2 regions of the Pectobacterium sp. HCp5_1 genome follow, and region 2 is predicted to be linked to the other one. Evidence: predicted binding sites of a transcription regulator. Region 2 holds the regulator's gene; the other holds the start of a gene.

Region 1 (4,620 bases), on a different contig from region 2:
GCGGTAGATCGATCGGCTGGTTGTTGAAGTGACGATCGTTCATCGTCAGATGCAATTCTTCCGTTGCCTCACCAATCACCGCATAAGGCGCACGTTCACGACGACAAATTTCATCAAACTGTGCCAGCTGTTCTGGCGCAACGGCCAGAACGTAGCGCTCCTGCGATTCGTTACACCAGACTTCCAGCGGGCTCATGCCCGGCTCGTCGTTCAGAATATCGCGCAGTTCAAAGCGACCACCGCGACCACCGTCGCTCACCAGTTCCGGCATCGCGTTAGACAGACCGCCCGCGCCGACATCGTGGATGAACAGGATCGGGTTGGCTTCACCCAATTGCCAGCAGCGGTCGATCACTTCCTGACAGCGGCGCTCCATTTCTGGGTTATCGCGCTGTACAGAAGCAAAATCCAGATCCGCATCAGACTGACCCGATGCCATAGAGGAGGCTGCACCGCCGCCCAGACCGATATTCATGGACGGTCCGCCCAGTACAATCAGTTTGGCACCGATGCTAATTTCGCCTTTTTTGACGTGATCGGCACGGATGTTACCAATGCCGCCCGCCAGCATGATCGGTTTATGGTAGCCGCGCAGCTCTGTGCCATTGTGGCTATCAACACGCTCTTCATACGTACGGAAATAGCCCGTCAGTGCAGGACGACCGAATTCGTTATTGAATGCCGCACCGCCCAATGGGCCTTCGGTCATGATATCCAGCGCGCTGACAATACGCTCTGGCTTGCCGAACTCTTCTTCTTCCCACGGCTGGACAAAGCCAGGAATGCGCAGGTTCGATACAGAGAAGCCCACCAGACCGGCTTTCGGCTTGGAGCCACGGCCTGTCGCGCCTTCGTCACGGATTTCACCACCGGATCCCGTTGCTGCGCCCGGCCACGGTGAAATGGCGGTTGGGTGGTTATGCGTTTCAACTTTCATCAGGATATGGGCGTCTTCCTGATGGTAAGTATATTGCCCGTTAGGATCGGTGTAGAAACGGCCGACGGCGGAACCTTCCATGACGGCGGCGTTGTCTTTATAGGCAGAGAGAACGTGATCGGGAGTGTGTTCAAAGGTGTTTTTGATCATTTTGAACAGTGACTTCGGCTGAGTAACGCCGTCGATCACCCAATCAGCGTTGAAAATCTTGTGGCGACAGTGCTCAGAGTTCGCCTGGGCGAACATATACAGTTCGATGTCGTTAGGATTGCGGCCCAGTTTGGTGAAGGCTTCCAGCAGATAGTCAATTTCATCTTCTGCCAATGCCAGTCCCAGACGGACGTTCGCTTCTTCTAGCGCCTGACGTCCTTGCAGCAGAATTTCGATGCGTTTGAAAGGCGCAGGCTGGTGATGAGAGAACAGCGCTTCGGCCTGTTTCAGGTCGCTAAATACGCTTTCCATCATTCGGTCATGCAGCAGTGCCCCCAGTTGCTGCCACTGTTCATCGCTCAGCATAGGCGCATGAATATAGAAAGCCAGACCACGCTCCAGACGCAGTACTTTGCTTAACCCACAGTTATGGGCGATATCCGTTGCTTTGGAAGACCACGGCGAAATGGTGCCGGGACGCGGCGTGACCAGTAACAGATGGCCTTGCGGCTCGTGCTCCGCGAGAGAAGGACCATACTTCAGCAAACGTGTCAGTTTGGCCTGTTCATCGTTGTTCAACGGGGCGCTGACATCGGCGAAATGTACGTATTCAGCATAGATATCACTGACCGGCAAAACGTGCTCTTTGCAGCGGACCAGCAATTTATTAATACGAAAAGCCGATAAAGCAGGTGAACCACGCAGTATTTCCATAATCTAAAGTTCTCTCGTCTTCGATGCACTGGCTGCGATACAGCCATGGGGCACAACAGGGGGGAAACGCGCATATTATAGAGAATCCTTCCCTCGGACGAAACCGTTTGCGTGGCGATAATTTCACTTCGCGTCCGACGAATGATTAATCGGTGACCAAATCAATAAAAGTTGCACACTGGCGGTTTGTTAAGCAAAATGCCCCCACTCTGGGAAATGACGTATAAAAAAACTGCCGTTACAGACAGCCTGGCCACACGGCCGCCGAGAGATAACTATTTGAAGCCTTTAAAATTAAATTATTTTTTCATCGGGATTATCACGTTACTGCTGGCGTTAGCGCTATGGCCTAGTATTCCCTGGCGCAGTAGTCAGGATGTACAGCTCAGGCAGATCCTCTCACGCGGTGAGTTGCGTATCAGCACGGTCAACTCACCGCTGACCTATGCAATGAGCAACGGATCCCCGACAGGTCTGGACTATGAACTGGCAAAACGGTTCGCCGATTACCTCGGCGTCAAGCTGGTGGTCTCGTCACGCAAGAATCTTGACGAGCTGTTTGACGATTTGGACGGTGACGATGCCGATCTGCTGGCTGCCGGGCTGATCTACAACCATGAGCGTCTGGAACGCTTCCGCGCCGGCCCAACCTACTATTCCATTTCACAACAGATGGTGTACCGCCTCGGTTCACCCCGTCCAAAAACGCTGGATAAACTGCAAGGCCGCCTCGTCGTCACATCCGGTTCCGCGCACGCCGCTACCCTGCGCGATCTAAAAGCGGAGAAATACCCGCAGCTAAGCTGGGAATCGGCCTCCGATCAGAGCACGCAGGAATTATTGAAGCAGGTTGCCGACGGCAAACTGGACTATACGCTGGGTGATTCGGTCACCATCGGCCTGATGCAGCGAATTCATCCGCAGCTCGCCGTCGCCTTCGATCTCAGCGACGAAGAGCCAGTTACCTGGTATATGCGCCGTTCACACGATGACAGCCTGTCCGCTGCGCTGCTGGATTTCTTCAGCCAGATTGTCGAAGACGGTACGCTTGCGCGTCTGGAGGAGAAGTATCTCGGTCACGTTGGCGAATTTGACTATGTCGATACCACCACGTTCCTGAGCGCGATTGATGAAACGCTGCCGGATCTGCGACCGCTGTTTGAAAAATACGCCACCGATATCGACTGGAAGCTGCTGGCCGCCATCTCTTATCAGGAGTCACACTGGAACCCGCTGGCAACCTCACCTACCGGCGTGCGCGGGCTGATGATGCTCACGCGCAACACGGCAGAAAGCCTGAACGTCACCGATCGAGTCGACCCTGAGCAAAGTATTCGCGGCGGTGCGCAATATATGTCGCACATGATGCAGAAAATGCCGGACACCATCCCGGAAGATGAAAAAATCTGGTTTGCGCTGGCGTCTTACAACATGGGATACGCTCATCTGCTTGATGCGCGTAAATTGACCGAAAAACAGAAGGGTAACCCCGACAGTTGGGTCGATGTAAAAATGCGTCTGCCGATGCTGAGCCAGAAGCGCTATTACACGCAAACTACCTACGGCTACGCGCGCGGACACGAAGCCTATAACTACGTGGAAAACATTCGGCGTTATATGGTGAGTCTGGAAGGTTACCTGATCGAGAAAGAAGCTAAAGCGCAACAGCAAACCCAGATCGCGCAAGGCTATCCGGCCGTGCCTGTCAGCAAGGTGCCGGAATAAGACTACATAGAGAAAGAAAAAAACGCTGCACTCCTGCACTCGGGCTGGTCACGTCAGCCTCATTTTAGGAGAAACACGGGGATGAGGTTCCCGCAGGGACACCTCGCCCCGTGGTAGCTCCGTGTATCTCGATTCTAAAAGATCGGCGTTACGCTATTCCTGCGCAGCGTTTTTTTCGGCTGCACGACGGGCTTTGTGCTGTTCACGACGCAGGCGAAAGAACGTGCTGAGCGTTGCGGAACATTCATCAGCCAGAATGCCGGATTCAATCACGATCTGATGATTCATACCGGGATGGCGCAGAATATCCACCAGCGACCCCGCCGCTCCCGTTTTCTCATCTGACGCGCCATAAACCAGACGGCCAATACGGCTGTGTATCATCGCGCCCGCACACATAATGCACGGCTCCAACGTGACGTACAGCGTCGTTTCCAGCAGGCGGTAGTTCTGCAACACCTGCCCTCCCTGCCGCAACGCCATAATCTCAGCGTGCGCGGTAGGATCGTGATGCCCAATCGGCCGGTTCCACCCTTCGCCGATGGCCTCGTTATCCAGCACCAGCACCGCACCAACCGGCACTTCGCCTTCATCCTGAGCGCGCTGAGCCAGCATTAATGCATGGCGCATCCAGTATTCATCGTTACGCAGGTTGCCCACGTTTCCTCACAGTCATTCATATTTTGGCGGCGCATTATACCTATATGAAGAGATGAAAAATCAGATGAAAGGATGAAAAAATCATTCCAGCTGTTGCAGGCTACCTTCGGGAGTGACTCGCCAGCGGTGTTCGCAAAAATAGAGCAGCGGGTTGTCCTGTTTGCTATCGCTGTAACCGCTGTAGAGCTTGAGCGGCGCGCCGAGACGCTGCTCCATCTGTGCCACTTTTTCATGTCCGAGGCAGCGCAGCGTTAATACCCAGCCGCCGTAGCGGCGCGTAATCTGGCTTCCCATCAGCCGAACGCCGGGCAGAAAAGGCGAATCATGATAGACCTGTTCCACCAGCCGCTGCGGCGATCCCGTCACCAGCCAGACCTGTGCGTCACTGTCTTCAAGATAGGTTTTCAGCCGCTGCTGAACCTGCGGAAATGGAA
Region 2 (4,620 bases):
CGACCCCATCCGTGCTGAACAAGACCTGCCAGAGCTGAAGTTTCCTTGCTCTGAAAGCCCCTGCACAAAAGTTAAGATAGTAGCTGAACATCCGGCGGAAGCGGGCCGTGTAGCGTGTGGAAAGTCGTGGCCAGTTCTGCTGAAAGCGAGCGTGCCAGGCCATTAAGGTACGATCGTAATCAGCACCGAAATTATGCCAGTCTTCCATCACCATGTAAGGCTCACTTGCCTGCGCAATATGCTGTATGGAGGGAATACAGCCGTTGGGGAAGATGTATTTATGAATCCAGGGATCAATGTGCGGATTGGTCTTATTGGCCCCGATGGTATGTAGCAGAAACAGTCCATCGGGTTTTAGATTACGCCGCACGACGCGGAAATAATTGTCATAGTTGCGTGGCCCGACGTGTTCAAACATACCAACTGACACCACGCGATCGAATTGCCGATCGAGATCGCGGTAATCCTGTAGTTCAATGGTGACGTTCAGATCCTGACAACGTCGCTGCGCCAGCACCTGTTGTTCTCTGGAAATAGTGATGCCGTACACTGAAACGCCGTAGTGGCGTGCCGCGAATTCGGCCAGTCCGCCCCAGCCACAGCCGATATCCAGCAGCGTCATCCCTGATGTTAACTGGAGCTTTTCGCAGATCATGGCGAGTTTATCTTCCTGCGCCTGTTCCAGCGTCTGTGCCTGTTTCCAATAGGCGCAGGAGTATTGCATATAGGGATCCAGCATCAGGGTAAAGAGGTCGTTACCTAAATCGTAATGCGCTTTACCGACAACCTGAGCACGTTGGCGGGATTGTAAATTTGTGACGCGGGAGAGGGCGACGCGCGTCAGGTCGTGCAGACGGCGGGGCAGCCTGGCATCCAACCCCGCACGCAGGACGCGATGGGAAAACATATCCAGCCGTTCACACTCCCACCATTCATCCATGTAGCTTTCTCCCAGCCCCAGCGATCCCTCACGTAGGATGCGTTTAAAGAAATTGGGGTTGGTCACGCGGATGTCAAAAGGGCGAGTGCCGTTGATGGTGATATCCGCGCTGGCCAGCATGTCTTGCACGATGTGGAACCAGGGCGCGGTATTAGGATCCCATTCTTCTGTATAAGGTAAACCCATCATGTCTCCTTAACTTTATGTAAAAGTATCGTAAAACACATCAGGACAACACTTATCGCAGCCGAGGTATCGGCTGTCACCAGAGAAAATGAAACACGGTATTAAATTTAAAACTGCTTCAACCAGCATACAAGAGAATTGGCTGAAGCAGAGAGGAGAAGCAGTAGGAATAAGAAAATCGTCTGTACAGAATGGCTGCGGCTAGCGGCGATAGTCGAGGTAAGGGCCGTCTGCAACCGAGCGGCGTTCAATCAACGTCGGGTGCACTTCAATGACGTGTGCATCTTCCCGCTTACTGGTAATGCGATCCAGCAGCATCGCGAAAGCGGACTGACCCAGACGCTCCTTTGGCTGGTGGATGGTGGTCAGCGCAGGCGTAAAGAAACGCGCGTGGCGCACGTTGTCATAACCGATCACCGAAATATCCTGCGGCACACGCAGACCCAGTTCGTCAGCCGCACAGATAGCCCCCATCGCCATAATATCGCCGCCGCAGAATACGGCCGTTGGACGCTGTTTCTGTGCGAGGATCTGATGCATGGCTTTGTAGCCGGATTCCGGTTCGAAATCGCCCCGAACTACCCATTCGTCGCGTACGGTGATGTCGGCTTCCTTCAATGCTTTCAAAAAGCCGAGGTAGCGCCCGCTGCCGGTGTTGCGTTCTTGAGTGCCGGGGATGGCACCGATATCCCGATGGCCGCGTTCAATCAGGTAGCGACCTGCCATATAACCGCCTTCAAAGGCGTTATCGATAATCGTATCGGTAAAATCGCTGTGCATCTGTCCCCAGTCCATCACGACCATCGGAATGCTGCGATAATCTTCCAACATCGACAACAGCTCTGGTGGGTATTCAGCGCACATTACCAGCAGGCCATCGACGCGTTTTTGCGCCAGCATGGAAAGATAGGCGCGCTGTTTGCCGATGTCGTTATGCGAATTACACAGCACCAGCGTGTAGCCTTTGGCATAGCAGCTGTTTTCAACGGCTTCAATGATTTCGGCGAAATAGGGGGCTTCGCTGGATGTGGCCAGCAAACCGATAGATTTAGTGTGATTAACTTTGAGGCTGCGGGCGACGGCGCTGGGCGAATAGTGCAATTCTTTAATTGCCGCCCTGACGGCTGCCTTAGTCTCTTCGGCGACGAAACGTGTTTTATTGATCACGTGCGATACGGTTGTGGTGGAAACGCCAGCACGTTTTGCCACATCTTTAATCGTTGCCATCTAAAAATGACTCCTGAACTTACCTGTTACAGACGTAAGTATATTGTTAATCGTTTGCCTACGTTTAATGTTCTTCTTCTAAGCTAAAAAACAGGATTTCAGAAGGAGAATGCCGAATGTTATACCGAAGGGATCTGGGTTGACGTTTTTCGACTGATACGCAGCGCTTTCATAAACAGCGGATTGTGTCCGATTTATCATGAAAGTGAAAGGGCTAATTTATACTATTAGTGATGCATTCGTCCGAGATTTTTCGCTACAATTATGAAAGAATCGTAATAACCCTATTATTTGTGGCTTTTACTACCTAAACGGGTTTGGCTGTGAACGGTGGTGTCTTTTCAGATGAAGCTTTCAGATAAAATTCGTTCGTTAATAAGGAGTAATTCATGGATACAGATCTGAAGATGTCTTTGCTGACAACTGTTGGCTCGTTGGCTGTGATCATCGCGTTTAGTTTTATTGCGGTGCTGAACTAACCGAACGGTGCCTCTGGGCGGGTTAGGTATTCAGACACGTTGATGTTACATAAAACGTGTCTGAATCGCTTTATACCCGTCATATTTCAAGTTGCATGTGCGTTGGCTTCGTTCACTCACCCGAATCACTTACTTGAGTAAGTTCATCGGGATTCCTTCGCTTGCCGCCTTCCTGAAACTCGAATTATTTAGGGTATACCAGATATAACCTGTCTCTTAACGAATCGTCTGCGGTGTCACCACGCGACGTGCGCCAACGTAGTGTTCCTGCCAATAATCTTCACTCAGCTTGCTGATACGAATATCTGAGCCTGTACGCGGCGACTGAATAAATTTTCCTTCACCCAGATAAACCCCGACGTGATCGGCTGCGCCACGATTATTGATGCGGAAGAAGACCAGATCGCCACTTTCCAGCTCGCTCTTTTTAATCGGAGCGGCGTCACGCAGGTGATACATTTCGTTTGCGGTGCGTGGAATTTGGATCTTAACGACATCTTTGTAGGCGTAATAAACCAGTCCGCTACAGTCGAATCCGGTAAAGGGAGACGAACCGCCCCAGTGATAAGGCTTACCTATCTGGCTCATCAACTTATTCATTGCGGTCGTTTTGGCATGCTGATAGCGTTTTTTATGTGCTGCACTTAGCGCCATTCCTTTTTCTGTCGGCGCTGGATTTTTATCCGCTTTCCCCTTGAGTGCGCTCTTCTTCAGTCCGGTTTTGACTCTGGCTTGTGCGGTGGTTTGTTTCTCTTCTTCAGGCTTCAGCTTTTTAAGATTTTTTTTCACGAGCGCGGGCGTGCTGCTTTGCGTCCGTGACAGCTTTTTTTCTGTCACTTTGCTCGGGGTGCGGGATTTGGTTTTATTGCTGACGGCGGTAGGTTCTGGTTTTTTGCTTTTGATCGGCGTCGGTGACTTAGCATTACCCTTTGTTTGGCGGCTTTTCTTATTCGTTTCTACCACGGCGCTTTTCTTTGGCGCAGAATGCGGGGTATGCGGCGCAGCCTGAACGATGTTCAGGGATAGATTACTGAAAAATAATATAAAAAGGGTAATAAATAAGCGCATAATAACAGTGACCGAACATAATCCTTAACTCGCTCAATCTGCACAGTATTCCTGAAAACGGCGTCATAAAAAAGTGGGCATGGTCGCTTTATTCATACAGAATAGTGAAAAAACGTTAATAGTTATTTTTTCGATTGATTTATCAGCGTTTTCTGGCGTTGATTTCATCAATGATGAATACCTTCAGGAAAAAATAACCCTACAAAAAATGGCGTTTTTTTGTGGCTAGTGGCATCGGTACAATATCACTGAGTCAATGTCGCTGTCGTAGCACCTCTGACGGCGGCTCATGGCTAGCGTTTTGGACGTTAGCCATCCTATAGAATTAAGGAAGCAAGAAGATGACGACACCGACAATTGAAAAAATTCAGCGCCAAATTGCTGAAAACCCGATTCTGCTGTACATGAAAGGCTCCCCGAAATTGCCAAGCTGCGGCTTTTCCGCACAGACTGTTCAGGCGTTGTCTGCCTGTGGCGAACGTTTTGCGTATGTTGATATTTTGCAGAACCCAGACATTCGTGCTGAGCTGCCGAAATACGCGAACTGGCCGACATTCCCACAGCTGTGGGTTGATGGTGAGCTGATTGGCGGTTGTGATATCGTGGTTGAAATGTTTCAGCGCGGTGAACTGCAGCCGCTGATCAAAGAAACTGCAGACAAATACAAAGCGCAGCAGGCCGATCAAGAGTAATGCTTTCGTCTGGCGTGATGACGATGTC

Evidence for each region. The regulator PurR, encoded in region 2, represses purine synthesis genes. The targets are predictions, from matches to a motif close to CANGCAAACGTTTGCNTG.
Region 1: purL (phosphoribosylformylglycinamidine synthase) is a predicted target of PurR. The motif match lies at 1,898-1,915, and genes of this name have one in related genera.

The regions. Positions count from the first base shown of each region.
Region 1 is NZ_JAUMIO010000011.1:74,514-79,133, forward strand. Features, by position in the region: gene purL (phosphoribosylformylglycinamidine synthase) at 1-1,801, opposite strand, end outside; gene mltF (membrane-bound lytic murein transglycosylase MltF) at 2,018-3,526, shown strand; gene tadA (tRNA adenosine(34) deaminase TadA) at 3,680-4,186, opposite strand; gene yfhb (phosphatidylglycerophosphatase C) at 4,268-4,620, opposite strand, start outside.
Region 2 is NZ_JAUMIO010000004.1:209,478-214,097, forward strand. Features, by position in the region: gene cfa (cyclopropane fatty acyl phospholipid synthase) at 1-1,126, opposite strand, end outside; gene purR (HTH-type transcriptional repressor PurR) at 1,328-2,353, opposite strand; gene Q3A88_RS05115 (YnhF family membrane protein) at 2,743-2,832, shown strand; gene Q3A88_RS05120 (C40 family peptidase) at 3,049-3,900, opposite strand; gene Q3A88_RS05125 (Grx4 family monothiol glutaredoxin) at 4,242-4,592, shown strand.